2 regions of the Massilia aerilata genome follow, and region 2 is predicted to be linked to the other one. Evidence: predicted binding sites of a transcription regulator. Region 2 holds the regulator's gene; the other holds the start of a gene.

Region 1 (14,527 bases), on a different contig from region 2:
GGCCACCGTCGAGCGCATGCGGCGCATCGATCCCGGCCTGGAGCACACGCTGATCGTGGTGACGGCCGACCATGACCACACGATGGTGATGAACGGCTATCCGAAACGCGGCAACCCCATCCTCGGCATCGTGCGCGATTATGCGACCGGCGAGCCGGCGCGCGACGCGGACGGCAAGACCTACACGACCCTGGTCTACGGCGGCGGTCCGAACCGGCTCGATGCCCGCGCCGACGTCGACGAGGCCCGCGCGATGGCGGCGGACTACCACCAGGAAGCGGGCGTGCGCCTGCCCGGCGAGGGCCATGGCGGCGGCGACGTGAAGCTGTACGCGGTGGGGGCGGGCTCGGCCCCGTTCAAGGGGACGATCGAGAACACCCGCGTGTTCGAGTTGATGAAGGCGGCCGGCGGGCTCTGACTCGTCGTTCCCGCGCAGGCGCGAACCCAAGTTCGTAGCGACTCGCCAAACTTGGACCCCCGCCTGCGCGGGGGCGACGGCACAAACAAAAAGCCCCGGCAAAACCGGGGCTTTTCATTTGGACTGGTATCGGGCCAGCGGGGCGGCCTGTGTCTTTTTTATTTGAGGTGATCCGAGATCAGCTTGGTCATCTCGAACATCGATACCTGGGCCTTGCCACCGAAGACGGCTTTCAGCTTGTCGTCGGCGTTGATCATGCGGCGGTTTGCAGCGTCCTGCAGGTTTTGCGCCTTGATGTAGTCCCAGACTTTCTTGGTGACTTCGGTACGCGGCAGGGGCTTGTTGCCCACCACTGCGGCCAGGGTCGCCGACGGGGTCATCTCTTTCATGAAGGCGGCGTTGGGCTTGCGCGCTGCTGCCGGCTTCTTTGCTGCTGCTGCTTTCGGTGCTGCTGCCTTGGCAGGAGCTGCTGCTTTCTTAGCTGCCGGCTTCGCCGCTGCGGCCGGCTTGGCGGCGGCTTTCTTGGCCGGCGCTGCGGTGGTTTTTTTGGCTGTTGCCATCTTCAAGCCTCCTAATCGGAACACATGGAAAATTGCGCAATGTACGCACCGGCTTATATTGGTAGGGTTTTAGTGTTCATGCAAGTCTTTTTCGAAATTTTTTCACTCTTACAAGCCCTAAAACAGCAGATGGTGCCAACAACGGCGCCCAAGAGTGAAAAATCACGCCCCCAAGACGTAAAAAAGCCGTGCGCAGCGGCTGCCACGCACGGCTCCTCGAAGCGGGAAAGCAGTCAGCGCATGCCGGGCATCATGCCCTTCATCCCGCGCATCATCTTCATCATGCCGCCGCCTTTCAGCTTCTTCATCATCGTGTTCATCTGATCGTACTGGGTCAGCATGCGGTTCACTTCCTGCACCTGCACGCCGGCGCCGGCGGCGATGCGGCGCTTGCGGTTGGCCTTGATCAGTTCCGGCTTGGCGCGTTCCTGCGGCGTCATCGAGTCGATGATGCCGCACATGCGGCGCACCTGCTTTTCGGCCTGGTCCATGTTGGCGCCGGCCGCGGCCTGCTGGAACTGGGCCGGGAGCTTGTCCAGAAGGCCGGACATGCCGCCCATCTTCTTCATCTGGGTCAGCTGGGCCTTGAAGTCGTTCATGTCGAACTTACCGCCCGACTTGATCTTGTTGGCCATGTCGGCCGCGGCCTGCATGTCCACGCCCTTGCGCGCTTCCTCGACCAGGGCCAGGATGTCGCCCATGCCCAGCACGCGGTTGGCCATACGGGCCGGATCGAAGGCTTCCAGGCCGTCCAGCTTTTCGGACACGCCGGCAAACTTGATCGGCTTGCCGGTCACATGGCGCACCGACAGCGCCGCGCCGCCGCGCGAGTCGCCATCGAGCTTGGTCAGGATCACGCCGGTCAGCGGCAGCGCTTCATTGAAAGCCTTGGCGGTGTTGATCGCATCCTGGCCGACCATGGCGTCGACCACGAACAGGGTCTCGATCGGCTTGACCGCAGCGTGGACCGCGGCGATCTCCTGCATCATCGCCTCGTCGATCGCCAGGCGGCCGGCGGTGTCGATGATCAGGACGTCGTGGTAGTGCTTCTTGGCCCAGTCCAGCGCGGCCAGGGCGATGTCGACCGGCTTGTCGCTGGCGGTGGACGGGAAGAAGTCGGCGCCGACCTGTTTGGTGACCGACTCCAGCTGCGCGATTGCGGCAGGACGGTAGACGTCGGCGGAGACGGTCAGGACCTTCTTCTTCTGTTCTTTCAGGTACTTCGCCAGCTTGCCGGTGGTGGTGGTCTTGCCCACACCCTGCAGGCCGGCCATCAGGATGATCGCCGGCGGCTGCTGCGCGAACGAGAGCTGGGATGCCTCGGGGCCGAGGTCGGCGCCCATCAGGGCCGCCAGCTCCTTCTGCACCACGCCGACCAGGGCCTGGCCGGGGGACAGCGAGCCGATGACTTCTTCGCCCAGCGCTTTTTCCTTTACTTTGGCGATGAATTCGCGGACGGCCGGCAGCGCGACGTCCGCCTCGAGCAGGGCCAGGCGCACTTCGCGCAGCATCTCGGCGGTGTTCGATTCGGTCAGGCGCGCCTCGCCGCGCATCGTCTTGACGACCTTGGCAAGGCGTTGGGTCAGGTTATCCAGCATGGTGTGTTCTACCTAGATTGTGATTGGGCGCAAACCGCCATTTTACCGCATGTCGGGGCATGTTTTTGCTGGTCAAGACCTGGCTTGGGAGCTGCGCAAGCGAAAAAGTCAAATGGAAACGTTGATTCTTGGTTGGTGTATTTGATACTTGGTAAGTAAGTAATTGTACGGTTTGACAATCCGTTCATTAACGTTATAGCCTCATTGAAATAAACGGTTTCGCAGTTCGACACATAACGGAGACAGCAATGACAGCAAAAGTGTTCGGCAAGACCTTCCTCATCGCCGCCCTGCTGGCCGCGGGCAGCGCCCAGGCCCAGGAGGTCGTCCGGCTCGGCAACCTGAAGTTCGCGCACTATGGCGCGGTGTCGTACATCAAGGAGATCGCACCGAAGTGCGGCATCAAGGTCGAGGAGCGCGTGTTCGCCAAGGGCCTGGACGTGATGCAGGCGATCATCGCCGGCGAAATCGACGTCGGCACCACCGCTTCGGAAGCGGCGATTTCCGGCCGTGCCGGCAATGCGCCGATCTACGTGGTGGCCGGCTTCGCCAAGGGCGGCGCGCGCCTGGTGGCAGGGCAGGGCAGCAATATCAAGACCGTCAAGGACCTGAAGGGCAAGAAGGTCGGCGTGACCCGCGGCGGGATCCAGGAAGTGCTGCTGATGGCCGAGCTGCAGAAAGCCGGCCTGAGCGCCGACGCTGCGCCGGGCAAGGATGTGCAGCTGGTGTTCCTGGCCTACGCCGACCTGAACCAGGCGCTGCTGGGCAAGAACATCGACGCCATGATGCAGTCCGAACCGCAGTCCTCGCAGGCCATCAACAAGGGCTTCGGCACCGAGATGCTCAAGCCCTACGACACCCCGATCGGCGAGCCGGTGCGGACCATGGTCATGACCGAGAAGTTCTATACCACCAAGCGCCCGCTGGCCGAGAAGTTCATGCGCTGCTTCGTGCAGGCCACCAGCACCTTCATCAAGGACCCGGCGTTGGCCGAGAAGTACGTGCGCGACGTCGTGTTCAAGGGCCAGATCACCAGCGACGACTTCCGCGACGCGATGGACAACGCGCAGTACACCTACGACATCACGCCGGAGCACATCCAGATCACCACCGACATCATGTACAAGACCGGCGTCGGCCGCATGGCCAAACCGCCTGCGGCGAAGGAGTGGGTCAAGACCGACCTGCTGGAAGAGGCCAAGAAGAGCCTCGGTGTCAAATAATCAGGAGCGGGAATGGTGAAAAGAAGGTGGAATGACATCGCGGTCGGCCTGATCGTGCCGGTCATCGCGATCGGGGTCTGGCAGCTGGCGGCGAGCATGGGATGGGTCAACGCGAACGTCCTGCCGTCGCCGCTGGCGGTGTGGAACAAGTGGGTGGCCTACCTGATGCCGCTGCAGGACTTCAATACCTGGCACGAGAACAACCCCAACGGCAGCAAGCTGGCCTGGGTCTTCTCGGGCGAGTTGATCGGCGACTCGCTCGGCAGCCTGTACCGGGTGGTGGTGGGCTTCGCGGTCGGCGCCGTCCTGGGGCTGCCGCTCGGCCTGGCGATGGGCGCGAGCCGCATCGTGTATGCCTGGATGAATCCGCTGGTGCAGCTGCTGCGCCCGATCCCGCCGATCGCCTACATTCCCTTGTCGATCCTGTGGTTCGGGCTGGGCAACCCGCCGGCCATCTTCCTGATCGCGATCGGCGCCTTCTTCCCGGTGCTGATGAATACCATCGCCGGCGTGCGCCAGGTCGACGGCATCTACCTGCGCGCGGCGCGCAATCTGGGCGCCGGCCGCGCCACCATGTTCATGCGCGTGATCCTGCCGGCCGCCGTGCCCTACATCCTGACCGGCATGCGGATCGGCGTCGGCACCGCCTTCATCGTGGTGATCGTGTCCGAGATGATCGCGGTGAACAACGGCCTCGGTTTCCGCATTACCGAAGCGCGCGAGTACTTCTGGTCCGACAAGATCATCGCCGGCATGATCAGCATCGGCATCCTCGGCCTGGCGATCGACTCGGTCATGAACGCGCTGAATAATTATCTGCTGCGCTGGCACCGCGGCCTGGAGCACTGATTAATGAGCGCCCACATCGTCATTGAAAACGTCAGCAAGGTGTTCGAGACCGACGGCCGCCGCATGGTCGCGCTGGAGAACATCGACCTGCAAATCCCGCGCGGCCAGTTCGTCTGCCTGCTCGGCCCTTCCGGCTGCGGCAAGTCGACCCTGCTGAACGCCGTCGCCGGCTTCGCGCCGCCGACCCGGGGCGGGATCACGGCGGACGGCGCCCCTGTCATCGGGCCGGGCCCGGAACGCGGCATGGTGTTCCAGGAATACGCGCTGTTCCCGTGGATGACGGTCGAGCAGAACGTCGGCTTCGGGCTGGAAATCAAGGGCGTGGCCAAGGCCGCCATTGCCGCGCGCGTGGCCGAGCTGCTGAAACTGCTGTCGCTGGAAGACTTCGGCAAGCGCTATCCGAAGGACCTGTCGGGCGGCATGCGCCAGCGGGTCGCGATCGCGCGCGTGCTGGCGCTGGACTCGCCGATCATGCTGATGGACGAACCCTTCGGCGCCCTCGACGCGCTGACCCGCCGCAACCTGCAGGACGAGCTGCTGCGCATCTGGGCCAAGCTGAAGAAGACCGTGATCTTCGTCACCCACAGCATCGAAGAAGCGATCTATCTGGCTGACCGCATCGTCGTGATGACCTACCGGCCGGGCACGGTCAAGCGCGACATCATGGTCGATTTGCCGCGCATGCGGGATCCGGCGGCGCCGGAGTTCAATGCGCTCAAGCGCGAGCTGGGGCAGCTGGTGATGGAAGAGCAGCAAAGGCATCATGAGGCGGAAATGAAGTCGGCAGCGGTGGATTAGGACCTCGCAAACCTACTGCGCGGGCACATTTTGGGTCTGCGATGCTCGCCGTACCGTAAGTACGGCTGCGCTTCTCGACCCAAACTGAGCCCTGCTCGCTACGGTTTTCGAGGCCCTCGTTACGTTCGTTGTTGTATCGGTAAGCTGTCCCTGCGTCATCCGGATAGTGTAGACTCGCCCCTATGCAAACCACCTTATTCATCGCCGCAGCCATCCTGTATGCGGTGTGCGCCCTGCTGCCGTCGCCGCGGGGCGCGGTCATTTCCGGCGTCACCGCGCTGGCCTGGGTCCTGCATGGTTCCGCGCTGTGGCCGGACATGCTGGGCAATGGCACGCTGCGGGTCGGCTTCGCCTTCATGCTGTCGGCCGCGCTGTGGATTTCGGTGGCGGTCTGGTGGCTCGAAAGCCGCAATTTCGCGCTCGACGGCATGCGCCGCATGGTGATGCCCTGCGCGGCCGCCTCAAGCTTGCTGCCGCCGCTGTTCCCGGGCAGCCTGATGACGGTGCAGGGTCCCGCGTTCGGCTGGCACGTGGCCGTGGCCGTGATGGCCTACAGTACGCTCACCATCGCCGCCTTTCACGCCGTGCTGATGGCGCTTCAGGAGACGCGCCTGCATACCCGCAATGCCAAGAAGGGCTGGCTGGGCGCGGCCATCGACCAGCTGCCGGCCCTGCTGACCATGGAAAAGCTGCTGTTCCGGATGATCGGCATCGGCTTCGTGCTGCTCAGCCTGACCGTCCTGTCGGGCATCGTGTTTTCGGAACAGCTGTTCGGGCGTGCACTGCGCTGGGACCATAAAAACGTGTTCGCGCTGCTGTCGTGGCTCCTGTTCGCCGCGCTGCTGGCCGGACGCCGCTGGCGCGGCTGGCGCGGCAAGACCGCGCTGCGCTTCACGCTGGCGGGATTCGCTACCTTGGCGCTGGCTTATGTCGGCAGCCGTTTTGTCCTGGAAGTCGTTCTGCACCGGGGGTTCACATGACGCGACTGTTATTCTGGATTGCGCTCATCATCCTGGTGGTGATGGCGGTACGCAGCAAGCTGCGGGCGGCGGTGGCCGCGCGCGGATTCGGCCCGGACGCCGGGCAGGGCGGCACGCCCGCCGGCGGCGCCACCCGCGCCCCGCCCCGGGTCGAGGAATCCGAGCGCATGACCAGCTGCGCCCACTGCGGCATCTATTTCCCGGCCTCGGAAGCGGTGCACGAGGGCGGGCAGGACTACTGCAGCCAGGCGCACGCGCGCCTGCCGGCTTCATCTCGTCCCGATTGAGGCGCATGGCGCCCTGGCAGCCACTGTCCGCCGCGTCGCGGGAGACCTTCTGGCGTTCGCTCCAGACCTTCACCGTGACGCGCATCGTGATCACGCTGGTGCTGCTGGTCTACCTGACCTACGACGCGCGCCGCGGGCACATGATCGGCACGGCGTATGCCGAGACCTGCATCGCCTACATGGCGGCGGCGCTGCTGTTTGCCGCCATCGCCCAGCGCTGGCGCCACCGTTTCCTGCTGCAGCTGTCCAGCCAGGTCCTGGTCGACATCGGCGCCATCTCGCTGCTCTACCTGGCCGCCGGCGGCGCCCGCAGCGGCCTCGGGCTGCTCTACCTGTTCCCGCTGGCCGGGGCGGCGATCCTGGCGCCGCTGGTGCTGGCGCTGTTCTCGGCCTCGCTCGCGACCCTGTTCATGCTGGCCGAAAGCACCTGGCGGATCTTCCTCAGCGAGGACGAGCCGCCGCTGTTCCAGGCCGGGATCATGGGCGCCGCCTTCTTTGCCGTGGTGGTGGTGGTGAGCCGGCTGGCGGCGCGCCTGATCCGGCAGGAAGAGCTGGCGTCCAGGCGCGGCGCCGACCTGCGGGTCCAGCAGGCGGTCTACCGCATCGTGGTCGACGACGTCGGCGACGGCATCCTGGTGGTGGGAAGCGACGGCTTCGTCTTCAGCGGCAACCCGGCGGCGCGCCGCATGCTGGGGCTGGAAGCCGACAGTCTTGAAGCCGGGGATGGGGGAGCCGGCACCGGTTTCCGCCTGGCCGATAGCGCCGCGCTGGAGCCGGTGGCCCAGGGCTTCGAGGCCTGGCTGGCCGCCGGCGCCGCCGACGCCCACGTCACCATCAAGCGCTGGCAGGAGCAGGACGGGCCGGTGCGCGGCCGCCTCGACCAGCCGGTGCACCTGAAGCTGCGTTTCGCGAGGGTCGACACCCCGAACGGCGCGGCCGAGCGCAGCGTGATCTTCATGCAGGACGTGAGCGCCATCGAAAACCAGGCGCAGCAACTGAAACTGGCCTCGATGGGACGGCTGACGGCCAGCATCGCGCACGAGGTGAGGAACCCGCTGTCCGCGATCGGCCATGCGACCTCGCTGCTGGCGGAGGACCTGAACGGCCCCGCCGAGACCCGCCTGCTGCGCATCGTCGGCGACAACGTGGCGCGCGTGAACCGCATGGTCGAGGACATCCTCAAGTTGTCGCGCAAGGTACAGCCGGGCGGCGAGCCGGTGCACTTGAAAGCCTTCCTGGAAGAGCTGAAAGCCGAATTCACGGAAACCCATGGCCTGCCCGGTAATATGGTGTGGATCGGCGATGCCGGCGACCGCACCGTGCGCTTCGACGGCCTGCACCTGCGCGAAGTGCTGGTCAACCTGCTCGGCAATGCGATCCGCTATGCGAGCGGCAAGCCGGCCAGCATCCGGCTGTTCCCGGTGCTGGATGCCACCGGCCGCGTCGAACTGCACGTGCAGGACGACGGCCCGGGCATCACGGCCGAGGTACGCGCCCACTTGTTCGAGCCCTTCTATACCACCTCGAGCAAGGGCACCGGCCTTGGGCTCTACCTGGCGCGCGAACTGTGCCTGAACAACGCCGCCATGCTCGACTACGAATACCGGGTGGACGGTCCCGCCGGCTTCGATGCGCCGGGACGGTTCGTGATCACCTTCTCTATATAGATATATGAGTTCTCCCCGCATCCTTGTAGTTGACGACGAAGCCGACCTGCGCGAGCTGCTCGAGATCACCCTGGTCAAGATGGGACTGGACGTCGACAGCGCCTCCACCGTGCGCGAAGCGAGATCCCTGCTCGGCCAGACTGAATACGCGCTGGTGCTGACCGACATGCGCCTGCCCGACGGCACCGGCCTGGAACTGGTGCGCGAGGTCGCCGGCACCGGGCGCGGCACCCCGATCGCCGTGATCACCGCCTACGGCAGCGCCGAGAACGCGGTGATCGCGCTGAAGGCCGGCGCCTTCGACTACGTCTCCAAGCCGGTGGTGCTGGACGATTTGCGCACCATGGTGCGTTCGGCGCTGCGCCTGTCCGAGAAGCCGGCGGCCCAGGCGGCGCAGGATGCGGAAGCGGGGATTGAAGCCGGCAACTCGCGCCTGCTCGGCCGTTCGCAGGCGATGCAGGCGCTGCGCGCCCAGATCGGGCGGCTGGCCCGTTCGCAGGCGCCGATCGCCATCAACGGCGAATCGGGCAGCGGCAAGGAGCTGGCGGCGCGCGAGATCCACGCCCAGAGCGCGCGCGCCGGCAAGCCTTTCGTGGCCGTGAACTGCGGCGCGATTCCGGAAGCGCTGATGGAGGCCGAGTTCTTCGGCTACCGCAAGGGCGCCTTCACCGGCGCCACCGACGAGCGCGACGGCTTCTTCCAGGCCGCCAACGGCGGCACCCTGATGCTGGACGAGGTGGCCGACCTGCCGCTGGCGATGCAGGTCAAATTGCTGCGCGCGATCCAGGAGCGGCGCGTGCGCAAGATCGGCGCCACGGCCGAGGAGGCGGTCGACGTGCGCATCATCAGCGCCACCCACAAGAATTTGGCCAGGCTGGTCGAGAACGGCCAGTTCCGGCAGGACCTGTTCTACCGCCTGAACGTGATCGAGCTGACCCTGCCGCCGCTGCGCGAGCGCCTCGACGATCTGCCGCTGCTGGCCGACGCCATCCTGGTGCGGCTGGCGGGACCGGGCAATGCGCGCCTGGGCGCCGGCGTGCTGGACGCGCTGCGCGGCTATGCCTTCCCCGGCAATGTGCGCGAGCTGGAAAACGTGCTGGAACGCGCGCTGGCTTTCGCCAACGACGGCGTGATCGAAGTCGGCGACCTGTCCTTGAAGGGTGCGCGCCTGGCCGGGCAGGGCGAGGCGCCGCAGCTGCAGGCGCTGGCGCAAGCTGCCGCCGCGCCGGTGCCGGCGCCGGCCGCGGCCCAGGGCGCCAGCGCCTCGGCGCCGACGATGGCGCCCACGCCGGCGCCGCCCGACAGCCTGCCCGCGCTGGGCGCCGGCGAGCTGCCCAGCAACCTGCCGGACTACCTCTGCCAGATCGAGCGCGACATCATCCAGCGCGCCCTGCAGCAGACCCAGTTCAACCGCACCCAGGCCGCGAGCCTGCTGGGCATCAGCGTGCGGCAGTTGCGATACCAGATGCAGAAGCTGGATATCCACGCGCCGGAGCCTTGACCTCGCTCATACGCTGTTGTCTTTTCGCCATCGCAACATGCCCTATTTGTGGGCATCCAGGGCGCCAAGCGACAGCAGCGTGGCGCCCTTCAAAGCTTATGTTAGTGCTTACTTTCATTCCAAGGCCCGGAATGATTCGCCTTGGCAAAAGTCAAGCGCGGCACCAGAAAAAAATCCGCTCGGCGGGGTCTTTGATATTTCCGAATATCGACTATACTTAGGTCCATACGGCGCTCCAACACTAGATCTAGTAGTCAGTGGCAGGAGTCAGCCAAGCAGAGGAGGGCCGGTTGCAGGCTTTTTTAGAACAGGCTTCTCCTCTTTATTATTCTTAAAAAGTTATTAGGCTGCCAACTTTGCACAGTTGGCATTCATCGTTTATCAGTCGGTGGCGCAGCCATCCTGGGAGGCTCAATGCAAACATCTTCGGACATCTCCATCAATCCGCAACCAGGAACGGCTGCCGGCGCGAGCGCCGCCGAGCTGGTCGCCAATAACGACTACCGCATCATCCGCCGCAACGGCGCCGTGGTGCCGTTCGCTCCCAGCAAGATCGCGGTCGCCATGACCAAGGCCTTCCTCGCCGTGAACGGCGAGCAGGGCCGCGAGTCCGCGCGCATCCGCGACCTGGTCGAGCAGCTGACGAACAACGTGGTCGCCGCCCTGGTGCGCCGCCAGCCGAACGGCGGCACCTTCCACATCGAGGATGTGCAGGACCAGGTGGAGCTGTCCCTGATGCGCTCGGGCGAGCATGACGTCGCGCGCGAATACGTGCTGTACCGCGCCAAGCGCATGGACGAGCGCCGCGCCGCCAAGGAAGCCTCGGGCGCGACCCAGGCCGACACGCCGCAATTCACCGTGGTCGATGGCGGCGTGCGCCGTCCGCTGGACATGAACGAAGTGGTGTCGCTGATCGGCGCCGCTTGCGTGGGCCTGGAAAAGCACGTCGACGCCGACGCCATCCTGGCCGAAACGGTCAAGAACCTGTACGACGGCGTGCCGGTCGAAGAGCTGCACAAGTCGGCCATCCTGGCCGCCCGCGCGCTGATGGAAAAGGACCCGGCCTACAGCCAGGTCACCGCGCGCATCCTGCTGCACACCATCCGCAAGGAAGTCTTCGGCAAGGAAGTCCCGCAAGCCGGCGCCGCCGCCGAGTACGTGACCTACTTCCCGCAGTACATCGCCAAGGGCATCGCCGCCGAGCTGCTGGACGAGGAACTGGCCAAGTTCGACCTGCAGAAGCTGGCCAAGGCCATCGTCGCCGACCGCGACCTGCAGTTCGGCTACATCGGCCTGCAGACCCTGTACGACCGCTACTTCCTGCACATCCGCGAAACCCGCATCGAGATGCCGCAGGCCTTCTACATGCGCGTCGCGATGGGCCTGTCGCTGCGTGAAGAGAACCGCGAAGCGCGCGCGATCGAGTTCTACAACCTGCTGTCGAGCTTCGACTTCATGAGCTCGACCCCGACCCTGTTCAACTCGGGCACCCGCCGCTCGCAGCTGTCCTCGTGCTACCTGACCACCGTCGGCGACGACCTGGAAGGCATCTACGACGCGATCAAGGAAAACGCGCTGCTGTCGAAATTCGCCGGCGGCCTGGGCAACGACTGGACCCCGGTCCGCGCGATGGGTTCGCGCATCAAGGGCACCAACGGCAAGTCGCAGGGCGTGGTCCCGTTCCTGAAAGTGGCGAACGACACCGCGGTGGCGGTCAACCAGGGCGGCAAGCGCAAGGGCGCGGTCTGCGGCTACCTGGAAACCTGGCACCTCGACATCGAGGAATTCCTCGACCTGCGCAAGAACACCGGCGACGACCGCCGCCGCACCCACGACATGAACACCGCGAACTGGATTCCGGACCTGTTCATGAAGCGCGTGATGGAGAAGGGCTCGTGGAGCCTGTTCTCGCCGTCCGAAGTGCCGGACCTGCACGACAAGGTCGGCAAGGCCTTCGAACAGGCCTACCTGGCCTACGAAGAGCGCGCCGCCCGCGGCGAAATGTCGGTCTACAAGAAGATCGAAGCGCTGGACCTGTGGCGCAAGATGCTGTCGATGCTGTTCGAGACCGGCCACCCGTGGATCACCTTCAAGGATCCGTGCAACATCCGCTCGCCGCAGCAGCACGTGGGCGTGGTGCACTCGTCGAACCTGTGCACCGAGATCACGCTGAACACCAACGCCGACGAAATCGCCGTCTGCAACCTGGGTTCGGTCAACATGCCGGCCCACATGAAGGGCGACGGCCTGGATGCGGTCAAGCTGCAGAAGACCATCCGCACCGCGATGCGCATGCTGGACAACGTCATCGACATCAACTACTACGCCGTCGACAAGGCCCGCAATTCGAACCTGCGCCACCGTCCGGTCGGCCTGGGCATCATGGGCTTCCAGGACTGTCTGCACATGATGCGCGTGCCCTTCGCTTCGGATAAAGCCGTGGAATTCGCCGACCGCTCGATGGAAGCCGTCTGCTACTACGCCTACCTGGCCTCGACCGAGCTGGCGGAAGAGCGCGGCCGCTACCAGTCCTACGAGGGTTCGCTGTGGGACCGCGGCATCCTGCCGCAGGACTCGATCAAGCTGCTGGCGGAAGAGCGCGGTGCGCAATACCTGGAGCAGGACACGCTTGAAACCATGGACTGGACCGTGATCCGCAACCGCATCAAGCAGTTCGGCATGCGTAACTCGAACTGCGTGGCGATCGCCCCGACCGCGACCATCTCGAACATCATCGGCGTGTCGGCCTGCATCGAACCGACCTTCCAGAATCTGTACGTGAAGTCGAACCTGTCGGGCGAGTTTACCGAGATCAACGGCTACCTGGTGCGCGACCTGAAGGCGCGCGGCCTGTGGGACGAGGTCATGATCAACGACCTGAAATACTTCGACGGCTCGCTGTCGCGCATCGACCGCGCACCGCAAGACCTGCGCGAGATCTACGCGACGGCCTTCGAAGTCGAGCCGAAGTGGCTGGTGGAAGCCGCCTCGCGCCGCCAGAAGTGGATCGACCAGGCGCAGTCGCTGAACATCTACATGGCCGGCGCCTCGGGCAAGAAGCTGGACGAGACTTATAAACTGGCCTGGCTGCGCGGCCTGAAGACCACCTATTACCTGCGCACCGTGGCGGCCACCCACATGGAGAAGTCGACCACCCGCACCGGCGCCCTGAACGCCGTGCCGGTCGATGGCGGCCTGTCGGCGGCAGCGGCGGCTGCTGCTCCGGTTGCCGCTCCGGCAGCATCGGCGGATGTGGTGGAAGGCGCGGCCTGCTACCTGCGTCCGGGCGACGCCGGTTTCGACGAGTGCGAAGCCTGCCAGTAATATTTGATCCGTCGTCCCCGCCTTCGCGGGGACGACGGCTAGCTAACTATATATAGAAGGAAAACATCATGGCTCTGTCATGGGACGATGAACCGATCACCAGCGCACCGGCCGCCGGCGCGGCCGCACCGGAAGGCGTCAGCGCCGCCGACGTCGCCAAGCGCGTGAACGCCGACGACAAGCGCATCATCAACGGCCAGACCGACGTCAACCAGCTGGTGCCGTTCAAGTACAAGTGGGCCTGGGACAAGTACCTGGCCGGCTGCGCCAACCACTGGATGCCGCAGGAAGTGAACATGCAGCGCGACATCGAGCTGTGGAAGAACCCGAACGGCCTGACCGAAGACGAGCGCCGCATCGTCAAGCGCAACCTGGGCTTCTTCGTGACCGCCGACTCGCTGGCCGCCAACAACATCGTGCTGGGCACGTACCGCCACATCACGGCGCCGGAATGCCGCCAGTACCTGCTGCGCCAGGCCTTCGAAGAGGCGATCCACACCCACGCCTACCAGTACATCGTCGAATCGCTGGGCCTGGACGAGAAGGAAATCTTCAACGCCTACAACGAAATCCCGTCGATCCGCGACAAGGACCAGTTCCTGATCCCGTTCATCGAAGTCATCAACGATCCGCAGTTCCAGACCGGCACCCTGGAAAACGACCAGAAGCTGCTGAAGTCGATCATCGTGTTCGCCTGCCTGATGGAAGGCCTGTTCTTCTACGTCGGCTTCACCCAGATCCTGGCGCTGGGCCGCCAGAACAAGATGACCGGCGCCGCCGAGCAGTACCAGTACATCCTGCGCGACGAGTCCATGCACTGCAACTTCGGCATCGACCTGATCAACACGATCAAGATGGAAAACCCGCAGCTGTGGACCCCGGAATTCAAGGAAGAGATCAAGCAGCTGTTCCTGAAGGCCGTCGAACTCGAGTACCGCTACGCCGAAGACACCATGCCGCGCGGTGTGCTGGGCCTGAACGCCCCGATGTTCAAGGGCTACCTGCGCTTCATCGCCAACCGCCGCGCCGTCCAGATCGGCCTGGACGCGCTGTTCCCGAACGAGGAAAACCCGTTCCCGTGGATGAGCGAGATGATCGACCTGAAGAAGGAGCGCAACTTCTTCGAGACCCGCGTGACCGAGTACCAGACCGGCGGCGCGCTGAGCTGGGACTGATCCCTTAGCCTGAGCCAGGCCGCAAAAGGCCGGACCCCGTGATGACGGGATCCGGCCTTTTTATTTCGCCGGGGCCGAACGCGGCAGCCGCTCGCCGTTCGCCAGCCCCCATGCCACCACCGCCAGCACCTGCGCCGCCTGCACCAG
Region 2 (14,527 bases):
AGCTCACGCTCTGCGCCGACACCACCGGCGCGAAGGATTCGTTGTCGCGGGTGATCGCGTTCATCTCCGGCAGGCGGCCGGCGACGATGCGCGGCGCGTGCTCGTAATCCTCATGCACCGAGGCCGCGACCTTGCCATCGAGGCTGAACACGAAGCGGCCGTCGCGCGATGCCGAGGCCGAGACCGGCCCTTTCCACAGCACGCGGCTGCTGCGCGCCGCGGGGTCGATCGCCACCACGCCGGCGTCGGCGCCGGCCAGCACCGAGGCCATCACCTGGTTGCCGCGCCAGGCGATGCCGTTGAAGGTGCCGGCAAAATTCGGGGTCACGTCGACCGGCTCGCCGCCATTGATCGAGACCGTGTAGACGTCGCCGCCGACCGAGCCGAAGTCGCTCATCAGGCCCCCGATGAAGGCGACCGTGCGGCCGTCCGGCGAGACGTGCGGCATGTTCATCTGCATCTTCGGCGCGGCCAGCACACGGAGCTTGCCGGACGCAAGCTCGACGTGGCCGAGGGTCGCGATCCACCAGTTGTTGTCGCCGTTGCCCTTGGCGCTGGTGACGACAAAGCCCTTGCCGTCCGGGGTCCAGTCGTATTCGTAGATGAAGGTGTCGTTCGGGGAAACCAGTTTGTAATCCCCGCCCGATGCCGGGACCACGGCGATGCGCTGCTCGTCCTCCTGCTCGGCCACGCCGATCTCGCCGATCTGGCGCGCGCCCGCTTCCACCGCGCCGGTCAGCTTTTTGGCGCCGACGGTGGCGAGGAAGGCCAGCTGGCGGCCATCCGGCGACCAGCGCACGGTGTTCGCCACGCCCTTGACGCTGGCGACCGCGCTCAGCTTGCCGTCGCGCAGGACATTGACGGTGGCGACGCCGGTCTTCGCATCGGTGCTGATCAGCGCCATCGCGCTGCCGTCCGGCGACCATACCGGCGCCTCGATGCGGCAGCCGCTGCAGTCGGATTGCTGGAAAGTCGAGACGATCTTGCCGGTGGCGGTGTCGCGCACGACGATGCGCGGGCCGTTCTTCGCCTCGCCCTCGACCGCTTCCAGCGCGGCCAGGCGTTCGCCATTGCCGGACATCGCCAGCGAACGGTAGCTGTGCATGCCTTCGGCCGAGCTGATGCCGGCCGCGGTCAGCAGCGCCAGCAATACCAATGGCTTCACGCCACGCATCCTCGTGTTCATCCTGGTCCCCTTTGTTTTATTCTGTAGTAAATACAGGCGAGCGAATGCCCTGCCTACTGATGATGTTGCCAGCAGGCAGTCTACGCCAAACGGAAGAGAAACGGAGAAAATTTGTCCGGCCGAGGTTGGACATAAGAGCGCCCAAGAAACCTCCAGGGCAAGGCGCATCGCCGCAGTGGCGGACCACGAAGACAGTACGTTAGTACGGCGAGACGATGCAACGCCGCCATGGAGGATTTATTGGGCGCTCTTGCTTACTTGGCGGCCGTGAGCATGCGCTCCACGTAGCGCGCGATCAGGTCGATTTCCAGGTTCACTTTCGCGCCCGCATGCAGGTGCTTGAGGGTGGTGACGGCGATCGTGTGCGGGATCAGGTTGATGGCAAAGCGGCAGACCCTGGCGCCGTCCGCTTCCAGGTCCTCGACGCTGTTCACGGTCAGCGATACGCCGTTCACCACAATCGAGCCTTTATAGGCCAGGTATTTGCCCAGCTCCACGGGCGCATCGATCACCAGTTTATAGGATTCCCCGACCGGCTCGAAGCTGTGGACCGTGCCCAGGCCGTCGACGTGGCCCGACACCAGGTGGCCGCCCAGGCGCTCGGCCAGGGTCAGCGCCTTTTCCAGGTTCACTTCGCCCGGCTGGTCCAGGCCCGCGGTGCGGTTCAGGCTTTCGCGCGAGACGTCCACGGCGAAGGCGGTGCTGGTCTTTTCGACCACGGTCATGCAGGCGCCGTTGATGGCGATCGAGTCGCCCAGCGCGACGTCGTCCAGCCCCAGGCCGCCGGCCTCGATCTGCAGGCGCACGCCCGCGAACGAACCGCCTTCGAGCGGCTTGACCGATTGGATGCTGCCGACGGCAGCGACGATTCCAGTAAACATCCTTATCCTTTCGAATGATTAAAGCGCGCCAGGATGCGCAGGTCGGGACCGACCTGCTGCACGCCGTGGAAGCGCAGCGCCAGCTTGTCCTGCAATTGCGCCAGCGGCGGCAGCGCGAACATGCCCTGCCCCGGCCCGATCAGGCTGGGAGCCAGGTAGACCAGCAGCTCGTCGACGCAGCCTTCGCGCACCAGCGAGGCGTTCAGCTTGCCGCCCGCCTCGACGTGCAGCTCGTTGATTTCGCGGCGGCCCAGCTCCAGCATCAGTTTCGGCAGATCGACCTTGCCGGCGCCGTTCGGCAGCATGATCACCTCATGGCCCGCGCTGCGCAAGGCCGCTTCCTTTTCCGTGTCGGCCTGCGCCGCCACGATCCAGCACGGCGCGCCCTGCAGGATGCAGGCGCCGGTGTCGATCTCGAGGCGGCTGTCGACGATGACGCGGCGCGGCTGCATCGGGGTCTCGATGCCGCGCACCGTGAGCTGCGGATCGTCGGCCTTGACCGTGCCGATGCCGGTCAGGATCGCCTGCGCGCGGGCGCGCCAGGCGTGGCCGTCGGCGCGCGCCTCGGGGCTGGTGATCCACTGGCTCTCGCCGCTGTCCAGCGCCGTGGCGCCATCCAGGCTGGCGGCCGTCTTCAGGCGCACCCAGGGCTTCCCGAAACGCATGCGCGTGAAGAAGCCGATATTCAGTTCGTAGGCCTGGTCCGCCATCGGGCCGGAGGCGACCGCGATGCCAGCCGCTTCCAGCTGCGCCAGTCCGCGTCCCGCCACCAGCGGGTTCGGATCTTCCATCGCCGCGACGACCCGCTTGATCCCGGCCTGGATCAGGGCGTTCGAGCACGGCGGCGTGCGGCCATGGTGGCTGCAGGGCTCCAGCGTGACGTAGGCGGTGGCGCCGCGGACGTCGTTGCCGCGCGCCTGGGCGTCGCGCAGGGCCTGGACCTCGGCATGCGCCTGTCCGGCCGGCTGGGTATGGCCGGCGCCGATCACTTCGCCGTCACGCACGATCACGCAGCCGATGCGCGGGTTCGGCGCCGTGATGTACATGCCCCTGGCTGCCCATTCCAGGGCCAGGGCCATGCTTTCGGTATCGCTCAGTATCAGCACTTTTTCATTCGCTCAAGTTCATGGCGGCGCCGCGGGACCGTCGCAGGACGCGTCGCGTGCCGGGTCGCAGCTGCGGGCCCGGCCCAGCATGTTGATTTTAATACGGCGGATGCCGCCGCCGTGGAACAGCGACAGCGTGCCATAGCGCGCAGCCGCCGGGTTGCTGTCGCGGCAGCTGCGCCCGGCGCCATTGTAGGCGATATAGAAAGGCGGCGCCGGGGTGGTGAAGGAAAAGCCGACCGCGATGTCCTGCGCCAGCGGGCCGTGCTCGGCCAGGATGGTGTCGCCGGGGCCGGGCTGGCGGTCGCCGTCGCGGTCGAGGAACACGGTCCAGCCTTGCCGCCAGTCGGCGCCGCCGGCGCCCTTCGGCAATACGCTCACGACCTCGCCGCGCGCCAGCGCCTGGGCGCGCGCCTGCCCGATCGCCGCGAACAGGTCGGCCGCGGCGGCTTTCAGTTGCTGGTTGCGGATGAACTGGCGCAGGTCGGGCGCGCCGGCGGCCAGCAGGATGGCGGCGATCGCCAGCACCGCGAGCAGTTCGATCAGCGTGAAGCCGCTCCGGGGCTGCCTGAAGCGCGCACGCTTCATGGCCAGCAGCGGCCCGCCCGCTCCGAACCGTGCACACCCAGGCTGTCGAGGCTCAGTGCGCCGCAGTCCTGGTCGCGAAAGCGCCCGTCGACCTTGGCCGTGCCCGGGATGGCGCGGACTTCGACGCAATCGGCGATGTCGCGGCCCGGACAGGCGTGCGCCGCCAGCTCGTAATAGCTGACGGCGGCGCTCACGCCCGACCACCAGGGAAAGCCCGCCGGCGCCGCATCGCCGCTGTCCGCGGAGAATTCGACGTAGGTGTTGTGCTGCAGGTGGTAGCGCTCCTGCTGCTGCATGGCGTCGATCAGGGCGATCTGCCCTTCGGTGCGCCTGGTGCGCGTGATGTGGCTGGTGTAGCCCGGTATGGCCACCGCCGCCAGGATGGACAAGATCGCCAGCACCACCAGCATTTCGATCAGGGTAAAGCCGCGCTTCATGTTCATGCCTTTCTCGCTTTTTCGTCCGGGTTCGCGTTCGTGTGCTGGCATTGCCTACTCCAGTGCCTGGGCGTGCAGCTGCGGCCAGTTGGCGATTTCGCGCCAGCCGATGCGGCCGGCCAGGAGCTGGACCGCTGGCGGCGCGGCCTCCGGCGGCCCCGTCCCGCCCGCAGGCGCCGGCGGCGGCTTGCGCACCACCGACTGCAGCACCACGCGTGTCGCATCCCGGCTGCCGAAGCCGATCGCCGTGATCCGGTAAAAGCTGCCGAGCGACGCGCCGGCGCCCGGCGGCGCGATCTTTTCGATGAGGTATGCCGGCGGGCGGGCCGGCAACAGGCCGCGGCCCGTCGCCAGGCTCGCGCCGGTGTAATACCCGTAGGGCACCAGCGCAGGGTTATCGGCGTCGGCCAGGTCCTGCAGCTGCCACGCCGGCGGCGAGCTCGCCAGGCACAGTCCGCGCGCCGAGCCGGCTTGGCCGCAGCCGTCGACGAAGCTGGCGGCGCCGGCTTCCGTGAACTGCGTGGCCCGGGCCGGCGGGACGATGCCCGAGGCCGCGGCGATGTCCCGCTCGGCATCGCGCAAGGCGGCTTCGGCGGCCTCGTGCGCAATGCTGCGCTCGCGCTCGGCGCCTGCCGAGGCAATCGACGCGAAGACCGTGCTGCATACCGAGATGCCGATCAGCATGGCCGCCATCATCAGCATCAGCGCGCAGACCAGGGCCGCGCCTCGTTGACGCCGTGGCCGCAGCCCGCAGCAAGGCCCGCGCGCGCTCATAAAGCGCCCGCCGGCAAGGCGACCGTCATCGTGAACAGCCTGCGCTCGCGCCGCCGCAGGCTGTCCGGCAGCGCATCCTCGCGCACCACGGTCCCCAGGTCGCCGTCCCCAAGACTGGCCGCATGCACAGCCCCGAACAGCTGGAACTCGCCATCGCCACCCGCAGGCCGCGTGGCCCGCGTACCGTGCAGCAGCAGCCCGATGCGCACGCTGACCACCCGCTTCCACCATGTACGGCGGTTCAGCTCCGGTGCCGGCAGGCCGGCGTAGGCCGCGTCCAGCGCCCTGATCGCATCGGCGTTCAGGTAGCGGTTGGCGGCGCCGTCGCGCGGGGTGTCGGTATCGAGGCCGTACAGGACCTGGAAGCTGTCGACGCCGGCGAGCACCGCGTCGGCGCTCCAGTTGGCGGCGCCGCGGTACTTGCAGCGCAGCTCGGGCTCGCCGGCGCCGTTGTTCGCGACGTAGAAGATGCTCCAGCCCTCCTCGCCCGAGCCGACCGCAAAGCCGGCGCAATTCACCACGCTGCCGTCGCCACTGGCGCCGCCGCCGGCGCCGGGAAAGCGCACGGCCAGCACGTCGCTGCCGTTCGCCACCGCGGCGAGGGGAATGTCGATGCCGCTGCTCGTGCTGCCGAGCGAGCGCGCATCCAACCCCGCCAGGCGGGCCGGCAGGACATCGACGGGGCCCGACAGGTCCAGCTGGAGCGGATCGGCATGGGCGGCCTGGCGCACCGCGCGGCCGACGATATCGAGGGCGTAGCGGCCGGCATCTTCGAGGACGGCCGCTTCCATCTGCGCGGCGTAGGCGCCGTTGGCCAGGCCCAGCAGCCGCGCCGCGGCCAGCACGACCGCCAGGCCGATGGACATGGCCACCATCATCTCGACCAGCGTGAGGCCGGCCTGGCGCAGGCGGAGACGGCGGCGATGCTTCATGGCGCCCCCGCCCCCAGCGTCAGGAACACCGCCGGCGCATAGACAGTGTCCGGCGCCGCCTGCCGGTCGCGCCAGCCCAGCTTGATGGCGACGGGCGCGCCGGGTCCGCCGCTGCAGTCCCAGGCCAGCAGGCCGCCTGCGTCGGGCTGCTGGGCATCGCGGCAGACGCGGATGCGTCCTCCGGGAAAGCGGCTGCCTAGCTGGGCCGAAGTCTCCATCAGGTCGAAGTTCGCCAGCTCGACCGGGCCGCAGCCGGACGCGCCGTAGCAGGATGCAGCGGCAGCCGACGGGGCGCCGGCCGCGGCATCGAACTGGAGATAGGGATTGTCGGCATCCGGCAGCGCCATCGCGGCGGGATTCGCACGCATGCGCTCGGCCAGCGAAGAAGCCAGCCGCAGGCCGTCGGCCAGGCGCCCGGCCTCGCCCGCGGCGCGCACCGCCACCGCCTGCACGGCCGCGGCCCCGGCAAGGCCAAGGGCGACGACGAACAGGGCCACCAGCACTTCCACCAGCGTAAAGCCGCCGGGGAAAGCGCCAGCAAGTGAGCGGCCGCGCATGCCACACCTCCAGGTCTCGGATCAGGGAGACCAGAAGGTAGCAGGCGGACTCAGGTCAGCCGTGGCGGGCGCTCAAGCCCATGGAGGGAACTTCTTCAGCCGGGATTGGTTTTCGCGCCGGGACCGACTTCCGCAATCGCTTCCTGGAACTCGGCCAGGTCTTCGAAGTTCTTGTAGACGGAGGCAAAGCGGATATAAGCGATCTTGTCGAGACGCTTGAGTTCCTGCATCACGAGTTCGCCGACGTAGACACTGTCGACTTCGCGGCGGCCGCTGGTGAGCAGTTTTTCCTCGATCGAGGCGATGGCGGCGTCGATCGCGCCGGCGGCGACGGGCCGCTTGCGCAGGGCCAGCATCAGGCTGCCGCGCAGCTTGGAGGCTTCGAATTCGGTGCGGCTGCCGCTCTTCTTGACGATGATCGGCATCGAGAGCTCGACCCGCTCATAGGTGGTAAAACGTTTGTCGCATTGGGCGCAGCGGCGCCGGCGGCGGATAGAATCGCCCTCCTCGGATACGCGGGTATCGAGGACCTGGGTGTCTTCATGCTGACAGAAAGGGCATTTCATCGTTGCCGGCGCCGCTGTGCGATCGAGAGATTACGAAGCGTAGACCGGGTACTTGTCGGTCAGCTTCTTCACCTCAAGCTTGACGCGCTCGATGGTCGCGGCGTCGTGCGGGTTGTCCAGCACGTCGGCGATCAGGTTGCCCACCGTGGTCGCATCTTCTTCCTTGAAGCCGCGGGTGGTGAAGGCCGGGCTGCCGAGGCGGATGCCGGAGGTCACGAAAGGCTTCTGCGGGTCGTTCGGGATGCCGTTCTTGTTGCAGGTCATGTGCGCCTGGCCCAGGATCGCTTCCGCTTCCTTGCCGGTCAGGCCTTTCGAACGGAGGTCGACCAGCATCACGTGCGACTCGGTGCGGCCCGAGACGATGCGCAGGCCGCGCGCGATCAGCGCTTTGGCCAGGGCCTTGGCGTTCTTCACGACTTGCTGCTGGTATTCCTTGAATTCCGGTGACAGCGCTTCCTTGAAGGCGACGGCCTTGCCGGCGATCACGTGCATCAGCGGACCGCCCTGGATGCCCGGGAAGATCGCCGAATTGATGGCCTTCTCGTGCTCGGCCTTCATCAGGATGATGCCGCCGCGCGGGCCGCGCAGGGACTTGTGGGTGGTCGAGGTGACGAAATCGGCGAACGGCACCGGGTTCGGGTACTCGCCCGCGGCGATCAGGCCGGCGTAGTGGGCCATGTCGACCATGAAGTAAGCACCGATTTCCTTGGCGATCTTTGCGAAGCGCTCGAAGTCGATGCGCAGCGAGAAGGCGGAGGCGCCGGCGATGATCAGCTTCGGCTTGTGCTCGCGCGCCAGGGCTTCCATCTGCTCGTAGTCGATGTCTTCCTGCTCGGTCAGGCCGTAGGAGACGACCTTGAACCATTTGCCCGACATGTTCAGGGCCATGCCGTGGGTCAGGTGGCCGCCTTCGGCCAGCGACATGCCCATGATGGTGTCGCCCGGCTTCAGCATGGCGAAGAACACGCCCTGGTTGGCCTGCGAGCCCGAGTTCGGCTGCACGTTGGCGGCTTCGGCGCCGAACAGCTGCTTGACGCGGTCGATCGCCAGCTGCTCGGCGACGTCCACGTATTCGCAGCCGCCGTAGTAGCGCTTGCCCGGATACCCTTCGGCGTACTTGTTGGTCAGCTGGGAGCCCTGCGCCTGCATCACTGCCGGCGAGGTGTAGTTCTCGGACGCGATCAGCTCGATGTGATCTTGCTGGCGGGTGTTTTCCTTCTGAATGGCATCCCACAGTTCCGGGTCGACGTTGGCGAGCGTGTGATCTTTTGCAAACATGAAAAAAACTCCAATCGATGTGAATACCAGGCGGCAGGCAGCGCTGACTTGAGGCGGGAGCCGGTGAACGGCCTACGGTGATGCGTAATGGAACTGTCGATTGTAAGGGATGACACATGGGGTAAGCAATGATCATTTCGGCTACAATCTTGCAGTTCCATCTTCACCATCCATCATCCGGGATCCCATCATGATCGTATTCATTACCGGCGCATCGGCCGGCTTCGGCGCCGCGATGGCGCGCACCTTCGTCAAGAACGGCCACCAGGTGGTGCTGGCCGCAAGGCGCAAGGAACGCCTGGAGTCGCTGGCGCGCGAGCTGGGCGAATCCGCCCTGCCGGTCGCGATGGACGTCACCGACAAGGCCTCGATCGAGGAAGCGCTGTCGATGCTGCCGCAGTCCTGGCGCCAGATCGACGTCCTGATCAACAATGCCGGCCTGGCGCTGAACACCAAGCCGGCGCACGAAGTCCCGCTGGAAGACTGGGACACCATGATCGCCACCAACGTCAAGGGCCTGGTGACCATGACCCACGCCGTGCTGCCTTCGATGGTCGAGCGCGGCAGCGGCCTCGTGATCAACCTGGGCTCGGTCGCCGGCCACTACCCCTACCCGGGCGGCAATGTGTACGGCGCCACCAAGGCCTTCGTCGAGCAGTTCACGCTGAACCTGCGCGCCGACCTGGTCGGCACCGGCGTGCGCGCCACCAATCTCGCGCCCGGCCTGTGCGGCGGCACCGAGTTCTCGAACGTCCGCCTGAAGGGCGACGACGCCGCAGCCGCCAAGGTCTACGAAGGCACGCAGCCGCTGACCGCCGAAGACATCGCCGAGACCGCCTACTGGATCGCCACCCTGCCTCCGCACGTCAACATCAACCTGATCGAAATGATGCCGACCTGCCAGGGCTTCTCGCCTTTCAACATCAAGCGCACCCAGGCTTGACGGTCATAAACCGGGGTCAGACCCCGATTTTGGGCAATTTCCTAAATTCGGGGTCTGACCCCGGTTTGCGTTCGCTCAGCCAAATGTCGGGAGCGACGAAGCTTGTTAGAAAGTGTTACAGTTGTTGGCTGAGTATGCATGCTTAGCGTTTACTCATGCCCGCTAATCATCGAGAGTTTATGTACGCGACCGCACATAAGCTTTTCGAAAATCGCGTAAAATGTTTCCCATTTTCATTTATGGCAGCTGAAATGCCTTCAGTTTTCACCTGGACGGTACGGGTCTATTACGAAGATACGGACGCCGGCGGCATCGTGTACTACGCCAATTACCTGAAGTTCTTCGAACGCGCGCGCACCGAATGGCTGCGTTCGCTGGGCATTCATCAGCAAAGCCTGCTCGACGAGGAAAGCGCCGCCTTCGTGGTGCGCAGCGCAGCCGTCGACTACCTGGCGTCCGCGCGCCTGGACGATGAAGTGACCCTGACACTGCACGTGGAAAAGCTCGGTCGCGCCTCGGTCCAGTTCGCCCAGCAAGCCTGGCGCGGCGAAACCCTGCTGTCGACCGCGAACGTGAAAGTGGGCTGCGTCGATGCCCAAACCATGCGCCCCCGTTCCCTTCCTGCAAGTACCGCTGTTAAAATGCGGACCGACTGACACATTTGAACAAATATACTGATGAACGCAGTCCAAGACCTCTCTTTCGTTGAACTGATCCTTCACGCGCACTTCCTCGTCAAGCTGATCATGCTGCTGCTGTTCGCGATTTCCGTGATCAGCTGGACCTATATTTTCCGCAAGGTGTTCGCGATCCGCGCCGCCCGCCGCCTGACCGAGCAGTTCGAGCGCAGCTTCTGGGCCGGCGGCAACCTGCACACCCTGCACCAGAGCGCCAGCACCCAGCGCGACCAGAGCGGTCCGCTGGCCCGCATCTTCGAAGCCGGCATGGGCGAGTTCATCAAGGGCAAGCAGGCCGCCCGCGACGCCCTCGATGTCGGCGCCGTGCTGGATGGCGCCCGCCGCGCGATGCGCGCCGCCTTCCACCGCGAACTGGATCACCTCGACACCCACCTGAACTTCCTGGCCTCGGTCGGCTCGGTGTCCCCGTACATCGGCCTGCTCGGCACCGTGTGGGGCATCATGAACGCCTTCCGCGGCCTGGCCAACGTGCAGCAGGCCACCCTGGCCGTGGTCGCCCCCGGCATCGCCGAAGCGCTGATCGCCACCGCGATCGGCCTGTTCGCCGCGATCCCGGCCGTGGTCGCCTACAACCGCTTCACCCACGATATCGACCGCCTCGCGATCCGCTTCGAAAGCTTCGTCGAGGAATTCTCGAACATCCTGCAGCGCCAGTCGCGCTGAACGCAACGGGATAGTGAGGTAAGAACATGGCATTCAACAGCAACCTGCGCAACGGACGCCGCAAGCTGAAGTCCGAAATCAACGTCGTGCCCTACATCGACGTGATGCTGGTGCTGCTCATCATCTTCATGGCGGTGCCGCCGGCGCAGAACCCCAGCGAGATCAAGCTGCCCAGCGCCGAGCGCTCGACCCAGCCGCCGGACGACTACATCAACATCTCGGTGAAGAGCAATGCCCAGCTGCAGATCGGCATCAATGGCAAGAACAGCAGCGCGCCCGAGGACATGTCCAGCCGCAGCGCCGTGATCGAGCGCCTGCGCGCGATGCACGCCGAGCATCCCGACTATCCGGTGATGATCTCGGGCGACCGCGAAAGCAAGTATGACGATGTGATCCAGATGATCTCGGAAGCCAAGAAGATGGGCATCAACCGCGTCGGACTGGCCACCAAATAATGTCGGCAACGAAGCACAACGGCAAGGCCATCGGCGGCTCGCCCTACCAGGTGCCGCCGGAACCGAACCGCATGTCCTCGATCGGACTGGCGGTGGGCGTGCACGCCCTGCTGCTGGCTTTCCTGGTGATCGGCATTAACTGGACCAACAACCAGCCGATCGCGGTCGAAGCCGAAGTGTGGGATACCAGCGTCCAGCAGGCCGCCCCGCCCGCGCCGCAGCCGCCGCCGCAAGTTGAACCCGAGCCGGAACCGCAGCCGGAAACGCCGCCGCCGACGCCGCGCGTGGTCGAGCCGCCGCCCGTGGCCGAGCCGGCGCCGCCGAAGCAGCCGGATATCGCCCTCGAGCGCGAGAAGAAGCGCAAGCAAGAACAGAAACGCAAGGAAGAAGAGCGGGTCGAACGCGAGCAGGAAATCGCCAAGCAGAAGCGCGAGGAAGAGAAGAAGGAAAAGGCGCTGGCCGAGAAGAAAGCGCGCGAAGACCAGAAGAAGAAAGAGCAGGAGCTGGCGAAGAAAGAAGAAGAAGCCCAGAAGAAAAAGGAAAAGGCCGAAAAGGAAAAGGCCGAGAAACTCGCCAAGGCAAAAGCCGAGAAGGCGGAAGCCGACAAGCGGGAAAAAGCGCGAGCCGATGAAATGAAACGTCTGATGTCGGGCGCTGGCAATCCGGGCAGCAGCGGAAATGCTGCGAAGTCGACCGCGCCGCGCATCGATCAGGGCTATCTGGCTTCCCTTGCCGCACAAATCAAGAGCAATACGAGTTATCCGGGCAGTACCGATGTACCGGGTAATCCGGAAGTCGTTTTCCAAGTGGAGCAATTGCCGACTGGTGAGATTCTTTCGGTACGCAAGGTCAAGAGCAGCGGCATCCCTGCGTTTGACGATGCCGTTGAACGGGGCATTAACAAATCGTCACCGCTTCGAAAGAAAAAAGATGGTACGGTAGAGCGATCACTTCCAGTCAGCTTCAAACTGAAAGACCTGAACTGATCGGCTCGAACCCAAACTTAGCTGAGACATTATGAAGAAGAAACTACATTCCCTGCTGTTTTCGGCCACCCTGCTGATGGGCGTGGCTGCACATGCCCAGGTGCGCGTCGAAATCGCCGGCGTGAGCGGCACCCAGATTCCGGTCGCGGTGGCGGCCTTCGCCGACGAATCGGTGGCGCCGGACCAGATTTCAAGCATCATCCGCGCCGATCTCGAGCGCAGCGGCGTGTTCAAGGTGATCGATGCGCGCCAGGCCATTTCGGATTCCGCCAGCGTCGACCTCGGCGCCTTCAAGGCCAGCGGCGCCGACGCCCTGGTGGTGGGCTCGGTCAGCCGCATGCCCGACGGCCGCTTCCAGGTGCGCTACAAGCTGATGGACACCGTCAAGCAGACCCAGCTCTCGCAACTGTCGGACGCGGTCGGCGCGCGCAACACGCGCCTGGAAGGCCACCGCATCGCCGACGACATCTATGAAAAGCTGACCGGCGTACGCGGCATCTTCTCGACTCGCATCTCCTACGTGAAGGTCAACCCCGGCAGGGGCAACCACAGCTACGAGCTGGTGGTGGCCGACGCCGACGGCGAAAACGAACAGATCGCCGCCTATGGCCGCGAGTCGATCTTCTCGCCGTCCTGGTCGCCCGACGGCACCAAGGTCGCCTATGTCTCGCTGGAAAAGCAGAAGCCGATCGTCTACGTGCAGAACCTGGTGACCGGCCAGCGTCAGATCCTGTCCAACGAAAAGGGGAACAACTCGGCGCCGGCATGGTCGCCGGACGGCACTAGGCTGCTGCTGTCCCTGTCGAAGACCGGCAATACCCAGATCTTCATCGTGAATGTCGACGGCAGCGGCCTGCGCCGCCTGACGAACGGCGCCGACATCGATACCGAAGGCCAGTTCTCGGGCGATGGCCAGACAGTTTACTTCGTGAGCAACCGCAGCGGTGGCGCACAGATTTACAAGATGAGCGTGAACGGTGGCCAACCCACCCGCGTCACGTTCAATGGTCGTGAAAATATTTCCCCTCGCATTTCCCCGGACGGCAAGACGCTGGCGTGGATTTCGCAACGCGATGGGGTGTACTGCCTTTACGCGATGGACCTGGCCAGCGGCCAGGAACAGCGCCTGGCCGAAGGGGCCACCGAACCGAGTTTTTCGCCGAACGGCAAATACATCATGTATGCCAACAAAGGCGGCGGGCGTGCCTCGCTGGCTGTGGTGTCCGTCGACGGTCGGGTAAAGCAGCGTCTATCGACGCAGGCGGGAAACATCAAGGAGCCCAGCTGGGGCCCCTTTATGAAGTAAATATTTTTTGACCAGGAGAAAACCCATGCGCAACATTAAAACCGTAGCCTTCATCGCGTCGGCCGCAGCCCTGCTGTCGGCTTGCTCGTCGACCAAACTGCAAGAAACCCCGGTGGTCGAAAAGACCCCGGTCGCCCAGACCCAGGCGCCGGTCGACGACAGCCGCAACGTCCGTCCGATCGAGACCACCGCTGTGGACCCGCTGAACGACCCGAAAGGCGTTCTGGCCAACCGCAGCGTCTACTTCGACTTCGACAGCTACGTCGTCCGTGACGACGGCAAGCCGGTCGTCGAGAACCACTCGGCTTACCTGACCAAGAACAAGCAGCGTAAAGTGCTGATCCAGGGTAACACCGACGAGCGCGGCGGCACCGAGTACAACTTGGCCCTGGGCCAGAAGCGCGCCGAAGCCGTGCGCAAGTCGATGGCCGCCCTGGGCGTGTCGGACAACCAGATGGAAGCGGTCTCGCTGGGCGAAGAAAAGCCGAAAGCAACCGGCAGCAACGAAGCCGCCTGGGCTGAAAACCGCCGCGCCGACATCGTCTATCAATAATCGGTCATCCGGTTGATTGACAGTGGGGCGGGATGCAGTGCAGACTGCATCCCGCCCCGTATCGCTTAGGAAGAGCCAGAAATGATCAAAACGTCCCAGTCCCGCCTTGCTGCCCTTGCCCTCGCCTTTGCCGCCTGGCTGCCCCTGCATGCGAGCGCCGGCATCCTCGACGACGATGAAGCGCGGCGCGCCATCCTCGACCTGCGCGCCAAGGTGGATGCGCTGTCCCGCGACGTCAACGCCCGCCTCGACACCAAGTCGGACAAGACCGCGACCATCGAGATCCTGAACCAGCACGAGCAGACGATGCAGGAAATCGCCCGCCTGCGCGGCCAGCTCGAAGTGCTGGCAAACCAGATCGCCGGCGCGCAGAAGAACCAGAAAGACCTGTACGCCGACCTCGACGCCCGCATCCGCAAGCTCGAGCCGCGCCAGGAAGTCGTCGACGGCCAGACCGTCGAAGTCAAGCCGACCGAGAAGCAGGCCTACGATACCGCCATGGACCTGTTCAAGTCGGGCGACTACAAGGCCGCCGCCAACGCGCTGCAGGACTTCGTCCGCCGCTATCCGGACTCCGCCTTCGCCGCCAACGCCCAGTATTGGCTCGGCAACACCTAT

What was found. The regulator NrdR, encoded in region 2, represses ribonucleotide reductase genes. The targets are predictions, from matches to a motif close to CACNANATNTNGTG.
Region 1: the regulator NrdR is predicted to act here: its motif matches at 10,121-10,134, upstream of ACFPO9_RS24120 (ribonucleoside-diphosphate reductase subunit alpha).

The regions. Positions count from the first base shown of each region.
Region 1 is NZ_JBHSMZ010000024.1:146,493-161,019, reverse strand. Features, by position in the region: gene ACFPO9_RS24170 (alkaline phosphatase) at 1-418, shown strand, start outside; gene ACFPO9_RS24165 (SWIB/MDM2 domain-containing protein) at 577-978, opposite strand; gene ffh (signal recognition particle protein) at 1,212-2,576, opposite strand; gene ACFPO9_RS24155 (ABC transporter substrate-binding protein) at 2,825-3,799, shown strand; gene ACFPO9_RS24150 (ABC transporter permease) at 3,812-4,648, shown strand; gene ACFPO9_RS24145 (ABC transporter ATP-binding protein) at 4,652-5,446, shown strand; gene ACFPO9_RS24140 (cytochrome C assembly family protein) at 5,629-6,426, shown strand; gene ACFPO9_RS24135 (PP0621 family protein) at 6,423-6,713, shown strand; gene ACFPO9_RS24130 (sensor histidine kinase) at 6,719-8,380, shown strand; gene ACFPO9_RS24125 (sigma-54-dependent transcriptional regulator) at 8,385-9,881, shown strand; gene ACFPO9_RS24120 (ribonucleoside-diphosphate reductase subunit alpha) at 10,296-13,205, shown strand; gene ACFPO9_RS24115 (ribonucleotide-diphosphate reductase subunit beta) at 13,274-14,380, shown strand; gene ACFPO9_RS24110 (M20/M25/M40 family metallo-hydrolase) at 14,441-14,527, opposite strand, start outside.
Region 2 is NZ_JBHSMZ010000015.1:205,562-220,088, forward strand. Features, by position in the region: gene ACFPO9_RS18605 (S9 family peptidase) at 1-1,165, opposite strand, end outside; gene ACFPO9_RS18610 (riboflavin synthase) at 1,441-2,067, opposite strand; gene ribD (bifunctional diaminohydroxyphosphoribosylaminopyrimidine deaminase/5-amino-6-(5-phosphoribosylamino)uracil reductase RibD) at 2,070-3,146, opposite strand; gene ACFPO9_RS18620 (GspH/FimT family protein) at 3,192-3,761, opposite strand; gene ACFPO9_RS18625 (type IV pilin protein) at 3,758-4,249, opposite strand; gene ACFPO9_RS18630 (pilus assembly PilX family protein) at 4,253-4,972, opposite strand; gene ACFPO9_RS18635 (PilW family protein) at 4,969-5,904, opposite strand; gene pilV (type IV pilus modification protein PilV) at 5,901-6,461, opposite strand; gene nrdR (transcriptional regulator NrdR) at 6,557-7,027, opposite strand; gene glyA (serine hydroxymethyltransferase) at 7,058-8,305, opposite strand; gene ACFPO9_RS18655 (SDR family oxidoreductase) at 8,496-9,248, shown strand; gene ybgC (tol-pal system-associated acyl-CoA thioesterase) at 9,500-9,904, shown strand; gene tolQ (protein TolQ) at 9,926-10,609, shown strand; gene ACFPO9_RS18670 (biopolymer transporter ExbD) at 10,636-11,064, shown strand; gene tolA (cell envelope integrity protein TolA) at 11,136-12,050, shown strand; gene tolB (Tol-Pal system beta propeller repeat protein TolB) at 12,082-13,356, shown strand; gene pal (peptidoglycan-associated lipoprotein Pal) at 13,382-13,909, shown strand; gene ybgF (tol-pal system protein YbgF) at 13,991-14,527, shown strand, end outside.